Linked DNA regions of Thiocapsa bogorovii. The protein of the gene in region 3 interacts with the protein of the main gene of each other region in a pairwise test. Links are inferred from orthologs where the notes say so. Each region holds a gene or a part of one and is shown on either strand. Other genes may lie near its edges.

What was found.
Region 1: the proteins of recO (region 3) and ssb interact in binary tests that used the Escherichia coli proteins (3 or more experiments, as listed by UniProt). The link is inferred for Thiocapsa bogorovii from one-to-one orthologs.
Region 2: the proteins of recO (region 3) and recR interact in binary tests that used the Escherichia coli proteins (3 or more experiments, as listed by UniProt). The link is inferred for Thiocapsa bogorovii from one-to-one orthologs.

Annotation. Positions count from the first base shown.
Region 1 is NZ_CP089309.1:2,090,917-2,095,012, forward strand. The notes cover bases 465-3,323. They hold ssb (single-stranded DNA-binding protein), read right to left. Parts: upstream 2,223-3,323; coding sequence 1,707-2,222; downstream 465-1,706. Other genes in these bases: rfbB (dTDP-glucose 4,6-dehydratase), read right to left, coding at 465-1,484; LT988_RS09510 (MFS transporter), read right to left, coding at 2,301-3,323. Outside these bases: glucose-1-phosphate thymidylyltransferase RfbA, read right to left, coding at 1-414; more of rfbB, read right to left, coding at 426-464; more of LT988_RS09510, read right to left, coding at 3,324-3,683; LT988_RS09515 (hypothetical protein), read left to right, coding at 4,009-4,096. UniProt on the Escherichia coli protein: Plays an important role in DNA replication, recombination and repair. Binds to ssDNA and to an array of partner proteins to recruit them to their sites of action during DNA metabolism. Acts as a sliding platform that migrates on DNA via reptation.
Region 2 is NZ_CP089309.1:4,522,162-4,526,329, reverse strand. What follows is about bases 1-2,931. They hold recR (recombination mediator RecR), read right to left. Parts: upstream 1,799-2,931; coding sequence 1,202-1,798; downstream 1-1,201. Other genes in these bases: dnaX (DNA polymerase III subunit gamma/tau), read right to left, coding at 2,324-2,931; LT988_RS20045 (YbaB/EbfC family nucleoid-associated protein), read right to left, coding at 1,814-2,137; LT988_RS20055 (histidine triad nucleotide-binding protein), read right to left, coding at 633-977; minC (septum site-determining protein MinC), read right to left, coding at 1-425. Outside these bases: more of dnaX, read right to left, coding at 2,932-4,051. UniProt on the Escherichia coli protein: May play a role in DNA repair. It seems to be involved in an RecBC-independent recombinational process of DNA repair. It may act with RecF and RecO.
Region 3 is NZ_CP089309.1:4,854,664-4,858,685, reverse strand. Bases 559-3,343 are described here. They hold recO (DNA repair protein RecO), read right to left. Parts: upstream 2,453-3,343; coding sequence 1,664-2,452; downstream 559-1,663. Other genes in these bases: era (GTPase Era), read right to left, coding at 2,462-3,343; pdxJ (pyridoxine 5'-phosphate synthase), read right to left, coding at 908-1,660; LT988_RS21615 (GlgC family sugar phosphate nucleotidyltransferase), read right to left, coding at 559-718. Outside these bases: more of LT988_RS21615, read right to left, coding at 1-558; more of era, read right to left, coding at 3,344-3,388; rnc (ribonuclease III), read right to left, coding at 3,381-4,022. UniProt on the Escherichia coli protein: Involved in DNA repair and RecF pathway recombination.

The DNA.
Region 1 (4,096 bases), 2.8 Mb from region 3 along the record:
GTAGTAGCCGAAAACGGTAGCGCCGCGCTCGCGCGCGCCCGCGGCGCGCAGCTGATCGACCAGGCCGTGGCCGTAGAAGATGTTGTCGCCGAGGACGAGACAGGAGGGCGATGTCCCGACGAAGTCCTTGCCGATCAGGAAGGCTTGCGCGAGTCCACCCGGATGGGGCTGCTCGGCATACTCGAGATGCAGCCCCCATTGGGATCCGCCGCCTAGCAGCGATCGGAACATCGGCAGGTCGTGCGGCGTGGAGATGATCAGAATCTCGCGAATCCCCGCCAACATCAGGGTCGAGAGCGGATAGTAGATCATCGGCTTGTCGTAGATCGGCAGCAGCTGCTTGCTGATCGCCCGCGTCAGCGGATAGAGCCGCGTACCGGAGCCGCCGGCCAGGATGATGCCTTTTCGATTCATGATGCGATCCCTCAGCCGGCGGCGCCGAGACGCTCGCCGAGATAGCTCCCGTCGGTCACCCGCCGGCACCACTCCGGATGGCCCAGATACCAGTCGACGGTCAGGCGCATGCCGGACTCGAAGGTCTCCTGCGGCTCCCAACCCAGCTCGCGTTGCAGCTTGCCGGCATCGATCGCGTAGCGCCGGTCATGGCCCGGGCGGTCCTTGACGAAGCTCTTGAGACCGACATGCGGCCGATACGGCGAATCGGGCAGGCGCTCGTCGAGCAGGGCACAGAGGGTATCGACAACCTCGAGATTGGTCTTCTCGCTGTTGCCGCCGACGTTGTAGACCTCGCCCGGTCTGCCGGCCTCGAGCACGCGCAGGATCGCCCGACAATGATCGATGACGTACAACCAGTCGCGTACGTTCCCGCCGTCGCCGTAGATGGGCAAGGACTCGCCGCGCTGGGCTTTCAGGATCATGAGCGGGATCAACTTCTCGGGGAACTGGTAAGGCCCGTAGTTGTTCGAGCAGTTGGTCGTCAGCACCGGCAAGCCGTAGGTATGAAACCAGGCGCGCACCAGATGGTCCGATGCGGCCTTGGACGCGGAATAGGGCGAGTTGGGCGCGTAAGGGGTCGACTCCGTGAAAAGACCGGTCGGTCCCAATGACCCGTAGACCTCGTCGGTCGAGACATGCAGGAAGCGAAAGGCGTCCTTGGCCGCGCCGGTGCGCTTGGACCAGTGCGCGCGCGCGCAGTCCAGCAGATTGAAGGTCCCCACGATGTTGGTCTGGACGAACTGAGCCGGGCCGTCGATCGAGCGGTCGACATGACTCTCGGCCGCGAAGTTCACGACGGCGTCGACCTCGTAGTCGGCAAGGAGTCGGGCGACCAGCGCGGGATCAGCGATGTCGCCCTGTACGAAGACGTGACGCGGGTTGTCCTTCAGATCGGCCAGGGTGTCCAGATTACCGGCGTAGGTCAGAAGGTCGAGGTTGACCACCCGCGCATCGGTCGTCTCGAGGATGTGATGGACGAAATTGCCGCCGATGAATCCGGCCCCGCCGGTGACGAGAATGGTCAGCACACGCGATGCTCCTTGACGCTGGTGGTGGAACGCTTAAACCGCGCCCCGCGCGGCATGCGATGTTTTTGGACGGAATCGGCCCCGGCAGACTTGACGACCGTTGGAGTCGGCGCGGTTTAAGAACTTAAAAAATTGATTATTTTAAACCGCGTCCCCGCCAAGGAACTTCGATGCACAAAAGGTCGAGCTCACTCAAAATCAGCATCTCGCTCTGGACGCGGTTTAAAACGGGATATCGTCGTCGAAATCCGCCGCACCTTGGCTGCTTCCTCCGGGGCCGCTCCCTCCGGAGGACGGCGCCGGACTCGAGGACTGGGGCCGCCCGCCGCCCCGCGACGACTGATACGCAGGCGCTTCGTCGAAAGGCACCGACGATCCCACACCACCGCCGCCGGAACGGCTGTCGAGCATCTGCATGGTCCCGTTGATGTCGACTATGATCTCGGTCGTGTAGCGATCTTGTCCGTCCTGACCCTGCCATTTTTTTGTACGCAGCTTGCCTTCGACGTAGATCTTCGAGCCCTTATGCAGATACTGCTTGACGATCTCGGCGAGCCTCCCGAAGAAGACAACGTTGTGCCACTCGGTGCGCTCCTGTTTATCGCCCGTGCTCTTATCCTTCCAGGTCTCGCTCGTTGCAATGCGGATATTCGCCACCGCATCGCCGTTCGGCATGTAACGCACATCCGGGTCAGCCCCGAGGTTGCCGATGAGAATCACCTTGTTGACGCCTGCCATGCAGTCCTCCCGCTCCGCGCCGAACGCGGGCGTTTGTTGTCTCGCCTAGAAGTTCGCGGCCGACTTTGGCGTTCCGCCTCAAGCCCTGGCCGAAAATGCCTGCAATGTTGCCCAATCCAATCTGCCACTGTCCACCTTCAGGTAGGCGACACCCTCGTCGAGCGCGACGACGGCATCCTCCACGCCCGGGATGGCCAGCAGACGCGCCTCGAGACCCAGACCCTCCTCGGCCGGCTGTTCGCCGAGCGACAGAACATGCGCCGTCAGATTCGCCGGCATCGCCATCGTCGCCGCCAAGCCGATCCAGACCAACGACGTCACGGCCCCGACCAGATAGACGGCATCCGCCCCGAAGCTCTGGTGCGCCAAGCCGCCGAGCAAGCCACCCAAGAAGGCCCCCACGAACTGCGAGCTTGAGAAAACCCCCATCGCCGTCCCGCGTGCACCGGCGCGCGCCGCCTTCGAGACCAGCGACGGCAGGATGGCCTCCATGAGGTTGAAGACCGTGAACATCACCAGCAGCAGGATTCCGACGACCCAAATCGACTGATGGAAGAGATAGAAGCCCACCATGGACGCACACATCGCCGTAACCGCACCGAGCAGCACTGCCTTCACTTTGCCGCCGCGCTCCGCCATGATGATGAAAGGGACCATTGCGACGATAGCGAGCAGCACGACCGGCAGATAGAGCAGCCAATGATCCACGGGCGCCAAACCGGCCGACTCGATCGACAGGGGCAGCACCACGAACATGCTCACCATGGTGAGGTGCAGCAGGAAGATGCCCAGATCCAGGCGCAACAACGTGGGGTTGCTCAGCACACCCGCGAACTGATCGAGCACCGGCTGGGCCTCGCGATGGACGCTGGAGCGCTTGGGATCGGGGACGACATAGACCAGAACAAGCATGCCGACGACCGCTAGAAACGCGGTCAGCCAAAAGATCCCCGAGATCCCGAGCCAGCGCGCCAAGGGCGGCCCGACGACCAGTGCCGCCGCAAACGACAGGGCGACGCTGATACCGATCGCCGCCATGGCCCGGGTACGCACCGCATCGCGGGTCAGATCCGCGGTCAACGCAATGGTCGCCGCCGCGATGGCACCGCTGCCTTGGAGTATGCGCCCCAGAATGACCAGCTCGATCCCGTCGGCCAGTGCCGCCACGACGCTGCCGATCGCAAAGAGCACCAGCCCCCCGTAGATGACCGGCTTGCGCCCGATCCGGTCCGAGAGCAAACCCAGCGGAATCTGAAACAACGCCTGCGTCAAGCCATACGCGCCGATCGCCAGCCCGACCAGCAGAGGCGTCGCGCCGTCCAGGTCGTGCGCGTAGAGCGCGAAGACCGGCAAGACCATGAAGAGACCCAGCATGCGCGTGGAGAAGATGGCGGCCAACCCGACCGCAGCGCGCTTCTCCAGCCCGGTAAAGGCGACGAGGGGTTGATGGGACGGGGTCAAGGACGGTGGCCTTCTACATCGATTCGGCGGAAAACCCGAGTATAAGGGCTTGTCGAAGATCGTGCCCGATCGCGATTGACAGGGATCCTCCCGCAGACCAGTCTTCTTAAACCGCGCCCAGTGCGGTATGGAATGTTTTTGGATGGGATCGGCCCCAGCAGACTTGACGACCGTTGGAGCCAGCGCGGTTTAAAATATTAAGAAATTTATCATTTTAAACCGTGTCCCCGCTTACGGTTGTGGATGCACCAAACGTCGAGCTCACTCGAAAACAAGCATCTCGCTCTAGACGCGGTTTAAGACAAATTCCGCGGAGACACACCACATGACGGCAGAGATCGAAAACCTTGTCCTCGAACATCTTCGCGCGATCCGAGCGGACGTCGCCGACATCAAACGCGAGGTGACCGCCA
Region 2 (4,168 bases), 330 kb from region 3 along the record:
TGCACGGACTGCGCAACCGGGGCGGGCGCGCTCGGCGCGGGTTCCTCGGACGCGACGCGGCGCTCGGTGCGGGTGGGACGGTTCTCCTGCTCGCCGAGGATGGCCAACTCCATCGCCTCCGCGGCCTCGTTCTGGGTCTTGTTGCCGCCGCGCACGCCAAAAGGAATCATGCCGTAGCCGCGCAGGAGGCCGACCAAGAGCGGAAACTCGACCTCGCCGCCGCCTTCGGGAAAGGCGCTCAGATCGATGACGACGGGCGTATTGCGAAAAAACTCCGGCGCCTGCTCGACCCGGGCACCCAGCTCGGCTGCGACCGCCTCGATATCGGCCTCGAGCAGGCGAATAATCGGCAGGGTGAAACCGGCTGCCTTGAGCTCGAAGACGGCGGGGCGATCCCCCGCGGACGTGCGTTGATACCCTGCCATGTTGCTGCTGTCGGGGCAAACGCCCGCCGATCTCCGCTGGAATGAATCAAAAGGTCGTCGTTTGTCGACGACGTCCGTGTCCTAGCGCTGTAGGGTGAACAAGCGAAGCGCAGTCCAACAGCGCCGTCGCGGGGTTCGGTGGACTGCGCTTGCGCTCGTCCACCCTACGGCACCGTTACTACGAACAACGCCGGCCTGCAACATCGATCATCCGGGCGGCCACTGCATGGGACGTCCCCCCAGGATGTGCAGATGCAGGTGGTACACCGTTTGCCCGGCCCCCGCGTTGCAGTTGACTAAGGTCCGGTAACCGCTCTGCGCGATCCCCTCCTGTTCGGCGATCTTGGCCGCGGCCAGGAACAGCTTGCCGATCAGCTCGGCATCCTCCGGCTGCACGTCGTTCAGGGTCGGAATCGGCTTGCGCGGGATCACCAGGATATGTGTCGGCGCTTGCGGATGGAGGTCTCGGAAAGCGACCAGGTCATCGTCTTGATAGACGATGTCGGCCGAGACTTCGCCGGTGGCGATCTTGCCGAAAATGGTATCAGACATCGTTGCGATCCGCTCCGTTAAACCGCGCCCAGCGCGGTATGTGATGTTTTTGGATGGGACCGGCCCCGGCAGATTTGAGGATTGTTGACGCCGGCGCGGTTTAGCGTTTTGAAAAGTAAAAATATTAAACCGCGTCTCCACCAAAGGTGGTGAAGCCCCCAAGGCCGAATACATGATGAAAATGACGCATGTCGCTCTAGACGCGGTTTAAGAGGCCAGTGGTGTCAGAGTCGGCGCCGGCCGTTGAAGGCCAGCGCCAGCGTTCCGCCGTCCAGATACTCAAGCTCTCCGCCCAGCGGCACACCGTGGGCGATACGGGTCGCACTCACCCCGTACCGATCGGCGGACTCGGCAATGAAGTGCGCCGTCGCACTCCCCTCCACGGTCGGACTGATGGCGAGGATCACCTCGCGCACCTCCCCGCCCTGCAGACGGGCATCGAGCAGGTCCAGGCCCAGCTCCTGCGGGCCGATCCCTTCGAGCGGCGAGAGCCTCCCGCCGAGCACGAAATAGAGTCCGCGAAAGTCCGTGGCCTGCTCGATGGCCAGGATCTCGGAGGGCTGCTCGACCACGCACAAGAGTCCGCCGTCGCGATGCGGGTTGGTGCACAACCCGCACAGCTCCTGCTCGGTCAGGGTGCGACAGCGACGACAGCGCCGGATCCGGGTCATGGCATCGGCCATGATCCGCGCCAAACGAACCCCGCCCTCGCGATCGCGCTCGAGCAGGTGGAAGGCGATCCGCTGCGCCGACTTCGGCCCGACCCCCGGCAGGCACCGCAAGGCATCGATCAATTGACCGAGAAGCGGGCGCTCGGACACGGCGACGGACCGCGCCTAGAAGGGCAGCTTCATCCCGGGCGGCAAAGGCAACCCGGCGGTCAGCTCGGCCATGTTCTCCTTGGCCTTCTCGGCCACGCGCTGGCTTGCACCGTTCACGGCAGCGGTGATGAGATCCTCGAGCATCTCTTTGTCGTCGCCCATCACACCGGGGTCGATCTCCACCCGACTGACCTGATAGCGGCCGTTCATGGTCACCTTGACCATGCCGCCGCCGGACTCGCCGACGACCTCTTCCAAGGCGAGCCGTTCTTGGGCCAGCTTCATGTCTTCCTGCATCTTCTGCGCTTGCTTGAGCAAGTTGCCGATTCCGCCTTTCATCATGCTGTGTCGCGGGAAACCCCGACCGGATGGCCGAGGCGGGATAGCGCACGGCGCCGAACGCCGTCCATCTCCCGCATCCTCTCTTCTCGGTTGGCTATCTCTTCACAAAGAATCCGTCGCTATGCGACATCGGACCATCCGGTTCTCCGAGCGGAGAACCGACCTAATATCCGCGAAAAACGCCTATCGATCGGCCGGCTCGATACTCCCGGCGATCCAGCTCGCATCGAGCTCGTCCTGCATCGCGCGCGCAACCGGATCCTCCTCCATCGCAGAGACCGCCGCCTGGCGGCGTTCGCCGGTCTCGCGCTCGCGCCGCTGGGCGAGCGTCTCGCGCTGCGGCCGCGCGACCTGGATGTCGAGCTTCACCGCAGTACCCATGGTCTTTTCCAAGGCAGCATGCAGGCGCGATTCCGCACCCGGCGAGCGCAGATGTTCCGCGGCCGGGTCCAAGCCGAGCGAGAGTCGCCCGTCCGCCCAGCCTTTCAGATCGCAATGATGGGCGATCTGGCTCGCGATCCCGCCCAATTCCAGACGATCGACGAGATGCAGCCAATCCGCGTGTGACCCGAGCGTGACCTGAACCGCGGCGCGCGAGGTCTCGGTCGGCGCGTGCGCGGCGGCCCTCGCATGCTGTGCGGGCGCAGGCTCGGCGACGCGCGACTCGGCAACGGGCCTCAGCATCGCGACCGGTGAGGAACCTGGCGAGGAAGCAGGCGATCCGGTCGCAGCGCCGGCGGAGTCGGCCGGGCGGGTCGGACCGCCGTCTGGGATCTCCCGCAAGGTCGAGGGGCGCACCGGCGCTCGCGTCGGCTCGCCGCGGTTGGAGGCCGGTCGAAACGCTAGGGCGCGCAGCAGGACCATCTCGAAACCGGCACGCGGATCCGGGGCGAGCGAGAGGTCGCCCTGCCCGGTCAGCGCCACCTGATAATAAAGCTGCAGATCCTCGGCCGGGAGCCGGTCCGCCAGCGCCGTCAAACGCGCGGCATCCGGATCGTCCGGGGCCAGCGTCTCGGGCACCTGCTGAACCAGTGCCAAGCGGTGCAGCAGCGCGATCAGCTCGCGCAGCAGCTCTTCGAAATCCGGGGTCAGCGAGGCCACGCGTTCGACCTCGGACAAGACACGCGCGCCGTCGCCTGCCGCCAGCGCATCGAGCAGGTCCAGCGTCAGATCGCCGGGTAGGGTTCCGAGCATGGTGCGCACGCCCGATTCCTCGACCCGCCCGCCGCCGAAGGCGATCGCCTGATCGAGCAGGCTCAAGCCGTCGCGCATACTGCCGTCGGCCCCGCGCGCCAGCAACGGCAGCGCGGTGGCCTGAAACTCGAGCCCCTCGGCCTCCAAGACATGCTGGAGTCTGGCGCGGATCTCCTCGGGCAAGAGACGGCGCAGATTCAACTGCAGACACCGCGAGAGCACCGTGATCGGGACCTTCTGCGGGTCGGTCGTCGCGAGCAGAAACTTCACATGCGGCGGCGGCTCCTCCAAGGTCTTCAACAGGGCGTTGAAGCTATGGTTGGAGAACATGTGCACCTCGTCGATCAAATAGACCTTGTAGCGTGCACGGGCCGGGGCATAGGGGACGTTGTCCAGAAGCTCGCGGGTCTGATCGACCTTGGTGCGCGAGGCGGCATCGACCTCGATGAGATCAACGAAACGCCCGCCGTCGATCTCTCGACAGGCCGAGCAGACCCCGCAGGGGCGCGCGCTCACACCCTCCTCGCAGTTCAGCGCCTTGGCGAGGATACGGGCGAGCGTGGTCTTGCCGACACCGCGGGTGCCGGTAAAGAGATAGGCGTGATGGAGCTGGTCGCGATCGAGCGCATTGGAGAGTGCGCGGACCACATGCGATTGTCCGACCAGATCATCGAAGCTCTTGGGGCGCCATTTGCGGGCGAGCACCTGGTAGGACATGCGTAGTTCGAGTCGGACGAATTCCGTGTGGGGCAGAGGCTGAGGTGGATAGAAACGCTCATTCCCGGCGCCGGATCTTCCCGGTGGCCACCGCGTCGTCCATCCGGCTTTGACCGC
Region 3 (4,022 bases):
CGACGATATCCAGGGCCAAATCCCTATCGACGACCGCAACGTCAGTTCGCCGAGCCTGATCCAAACGCGCCATCTCGTCGAGCAGAAAACCACGGTCGAAGACATAGACACCCATGGTCTCCAAACGCTCGGAATCGTCCGGAATCGGCGCAGCGAGCGGATTGTCCAGCGGCGGCGGCGCCGGTGGACGAAAAGCGGCGATACGCTCGCCCTCGGCCAGCTCGACACTCGCCTGTGTCCCGGACCCGCGCCCGTTGACCGCGCGAACGGCGACCGTGATCTCGGCCTTGGACTCTGCATGGGCGCGCACCAGCTCGGCATAATCCATGCGATAGACGGCGCCTCCGTCCAAGACCAGGATCTGCCGTGCACGGCTGCGCTCGATCAGATAGCGATTCTGACGAATGGCATCGAACGGACCGGCGTACCACTCCTGACTCTCGCGCATCTGCGGCGGGACCGGGGTGATGAACTCGCGCAGCTCCGGATTGAAGATCGACCAGCCATCGCGCAGGTGTTTGTGCAGCGAGTGGCTCTTGTATTGGGTCAGCACCAGGACCTGTCGTAATCCGGAATGCAGACAGTTGGCCAAGGTGAAGTCGATGACACGGAACTTGCCCCCGAACGGCACCGCCGCTTTCGTACGGTGCTCCGTCAGCGGAGCGGGACCCGCACCGCGATCGATGGCAAGGACAAGAATAAGCGTCTCGGTAGGCATAGCGCAGCGGAAATCACCGACGGGACCCCTCGCCCCGCGGCACAGTCTAGCGGGGTTGCTGTCGGAAAGGCCAGCCGGGGGAACCAAAATCGGGCGAGCCGAGGTCGATGCGCGGACCGCCGACCTGCACGCGGGCAGGCCTGTCGGTCAAGCACTCCGGGGTTGATGGATGCGGTTGACGGGCGTCCATCACCCAGCCGCTACGGCTGCATCGATCACGCCCTTCATGTCCCGAACGGCTTGATCGAGGCCGGAGAAGATGGCGCGGGCGACGATGGCATGTCCGATATTGAGCTCGCGCACGCCGGGAATGGCCGCGATCGCCTTGACGTTGTGATAGTCAAGACCGTGCCCCGCGTTCACCTGCAAACCAAGCGAAAGCCCGAGATTCACTGCCCGCCGAATGCGAGCCAGCTCCTCGGCTCGCGCAGCAGCCGTCTCGGCGTCGGCATAATGCCCGGTGTGGATCTCGATCACGGGTGCGCCCACGGCATGCGCCGCCTCGATCTGGTCCGGATCGGCATCGATGAACAGCGAGACCCGAATCCCGGCCTCGGCCAAGCCTGTGCAGAAATCCCGAAGGTGCGGCCGATTCGCGTGCACGTCCAAGCCGCCTTCCGTGGTGAGCTCCTCGCGACGTTCCGGCACCAGACAACAATCGGCCGGTTTCAGCCGACAGGCGATATCACCCATCTCCCGTGTCGCCGCCATCTCCAGATTCATCCGGGTCTGCAGGATGCCGCACAGCAGCTCCACATCACGCTCCTGGATGTGGCGACGATCCTCGCGCAGATGCAGCGTAATCGAGTCGGCTCCCGCTTGCTCGGCAACCAGAGCGGCCTGAATCGGCTCCGGATAGCGGGTCCCGCGTGCCCGGCGGATGGTCGCGACATGGTCGATATTGACGCCGAGCAGGACCCCGGCAGCGTGTTGACTGGTCAAGATTCAAGACTCCGATTCGTGATTCGGGGACGCGTCGATTCGCGGGGCGTGCACAACGTCGGCCCCGGCATTCGGGACCGACGTGACGAGAAAGCGCCGAAACAGCTCGCGGCTCTTCAACTCGCGCCCCCCGAGGTGGGGCTCCAGAAGGCGTCGCAGAAGTGCCCGCGCCTCGCGCAGTTGATCCTGAGCCAACCGGTTGCCCTGCGCCAATGCAAGCAAGGTCGCGCCGGAAATGCGGCCGTCGCGACTCTCCGCTCCGACCCGCTGCATACCCTGTCCCGGGACGAGCACATAAGACCCGTCGGGCACGACAGGCCGATCGCAACCGGTCTCGACATCCAGAGCCAGCGCATAACCCAGCTCGTCAAGCAGACGGATCTCGAACTGACGGAGCAGGCTCTCGAGGTCGTCGCCACGCGCCAAGCCGGTCAGCGCTGCAGAATAAAAGGCGAACAGGGGATCGTGCGGATCATCGCGACCGAGCAGGCGGACCAACAACTCGTTGAGATAAAAGCCGCACAACAGGGGGCGCCCGAGCAGACCGATCGCCGGTCCGGCAGCCTCGACCCGGGTCAGGGTCAAGACCTCGCCGCGCCCGACAGCATCCAACCATAGGGGTTGAAACGGTTGAAGCAAGGCACTGGCCGGGCGGCGCGCGCGGCGGGCACCCTTGGCGATCGCCGGAAAGCGTCCTCGCCCGGCGGCGAAGATCTCAAGCAATAGACTGGTGTTGCCGTAATCGCGCCGATGCAGCACGAAGGCCTGAAACAAAGACCCGCGAGCGTTCACGGCACCGGCTCAACCGCCTCCGCGCCCGTCCGATGGCCCATCTCCGTAGCCGAGACGCCCCAAGGCCGCCTCGTCGCTCGACCAGCTCTTCTTCACCTTCACCCACACCTCCAGATGCACCGGGCAGCCGAACAGCTTCTGCATCTCCAGGCGCGCCTGCGTGGCGGCGGCCTTCAGCGCCTCGCCCTGCCGACCGATGATGATGGCCTTCTGGCTCTGGCGCTCGACCCAGATCAGGGCATTGATGCGGTAGCGCCCGCCGACCGCCTCGAAGCGCTCGATCTCCACGGTCGTGCGATACGGCAGCTCCTCGCCGTAACGCTGTACCAGTTGCTCGCGCACCAGCTCGGCGGCAAAGAAGCGCTCGGAGCGGTCTGTGATCTGATCCTCCGGGAAGGCCGGTTCACCCTCGGGCAAGCCGCGCAGCAGGGCAAGCTCGAGCACGTCGACCTGATCCCCGTTCGCCGCGGAGACCGGGATCAGGTCCAGGAAGGGGTGCCGCTGACCGAGGTCCTGCAGGTAGGGCAGCAGATCCTCTTTGCTCGCGACCCGATCGACCTTGTTGACGGCGGCGATCACGGGCACGCCGGCGGTCGCGATGGCTTCGAGTGCCGCAGCGTCCTCGTCTGTCCAGCGCAGCGCCTCCACCACGAAGAGCGCCAAATCGGTATCGCTGATCGCCGTGCGGGCCGCGCGGTTCAGATACCGGTTGAGTGCATTGGCCCCACGCTGATGGATGCCCGGGGTATCGACGAAGAGGATCTGACCCTCGGGGCGTGTCTTGATGCCGAGGATGGAGTGACGGGTGGTCTGGGCCTTGTGCGAGGTGATGGCGAGCTTTTGACCCATCAGGCGGTTGAGCAAGGTCGACTTGCCGACGTTGGGTCGCCCGATGATGGCCACGGTTCCGCAACGACCGACGATGATTTCAGACATTCTTCAGCTGCTCCAGCATGGCGTGTGCCGCCGCTTGCTCGGCGCCGCGTCGGGTGCCGCCCTCGGCGCGAGTACCGAGATCCGCGTCGGGGAGCACGCAACTGACGACGAAGGTTTGGGCATGTTGATCACCGCCGGTGGCCACGACCGTATATTCGGGAAGCGGCCGGCGCTGCGCCTGGAGCCATTCCTGGAGTTGGGTTTTGGGGTCCTTTCCGGCTTGAGACGCGCTGGTCTGCGACAAGCGCGTGGCAAAAAGACGCAAGACCAGATCGCGCGTGGACGTAAATCCCGCGTCCAGGTACACGGCCCCCCAGAGGGCCTCGAAGGCATCGGCCAAGATCGAGTCGCGGGCATGACCGCCGGTGCGCAGCTCACCGGCCCCGAGATTGAGGTAGCCGCCCAGATCGAGTCCGCGGGCCAGGTCAGCCAGGGTCTCACGCTTGACCAACGACGCACGCATGCGGCTCAGGGTCCCCTCGTCCGCCTCGGGAAAGCGCGTCCAGAGCGCTTCGGCGATCACGAAACCGATCAAGGCATCGCCGAGAAACTCCAAGCGCTCGTTGTTGGCGGATCCTGCGCTGCGGTGGGTCAACGCCTGAAGGAGAAGCTCCTCGCGCACGAACTTGTGTCC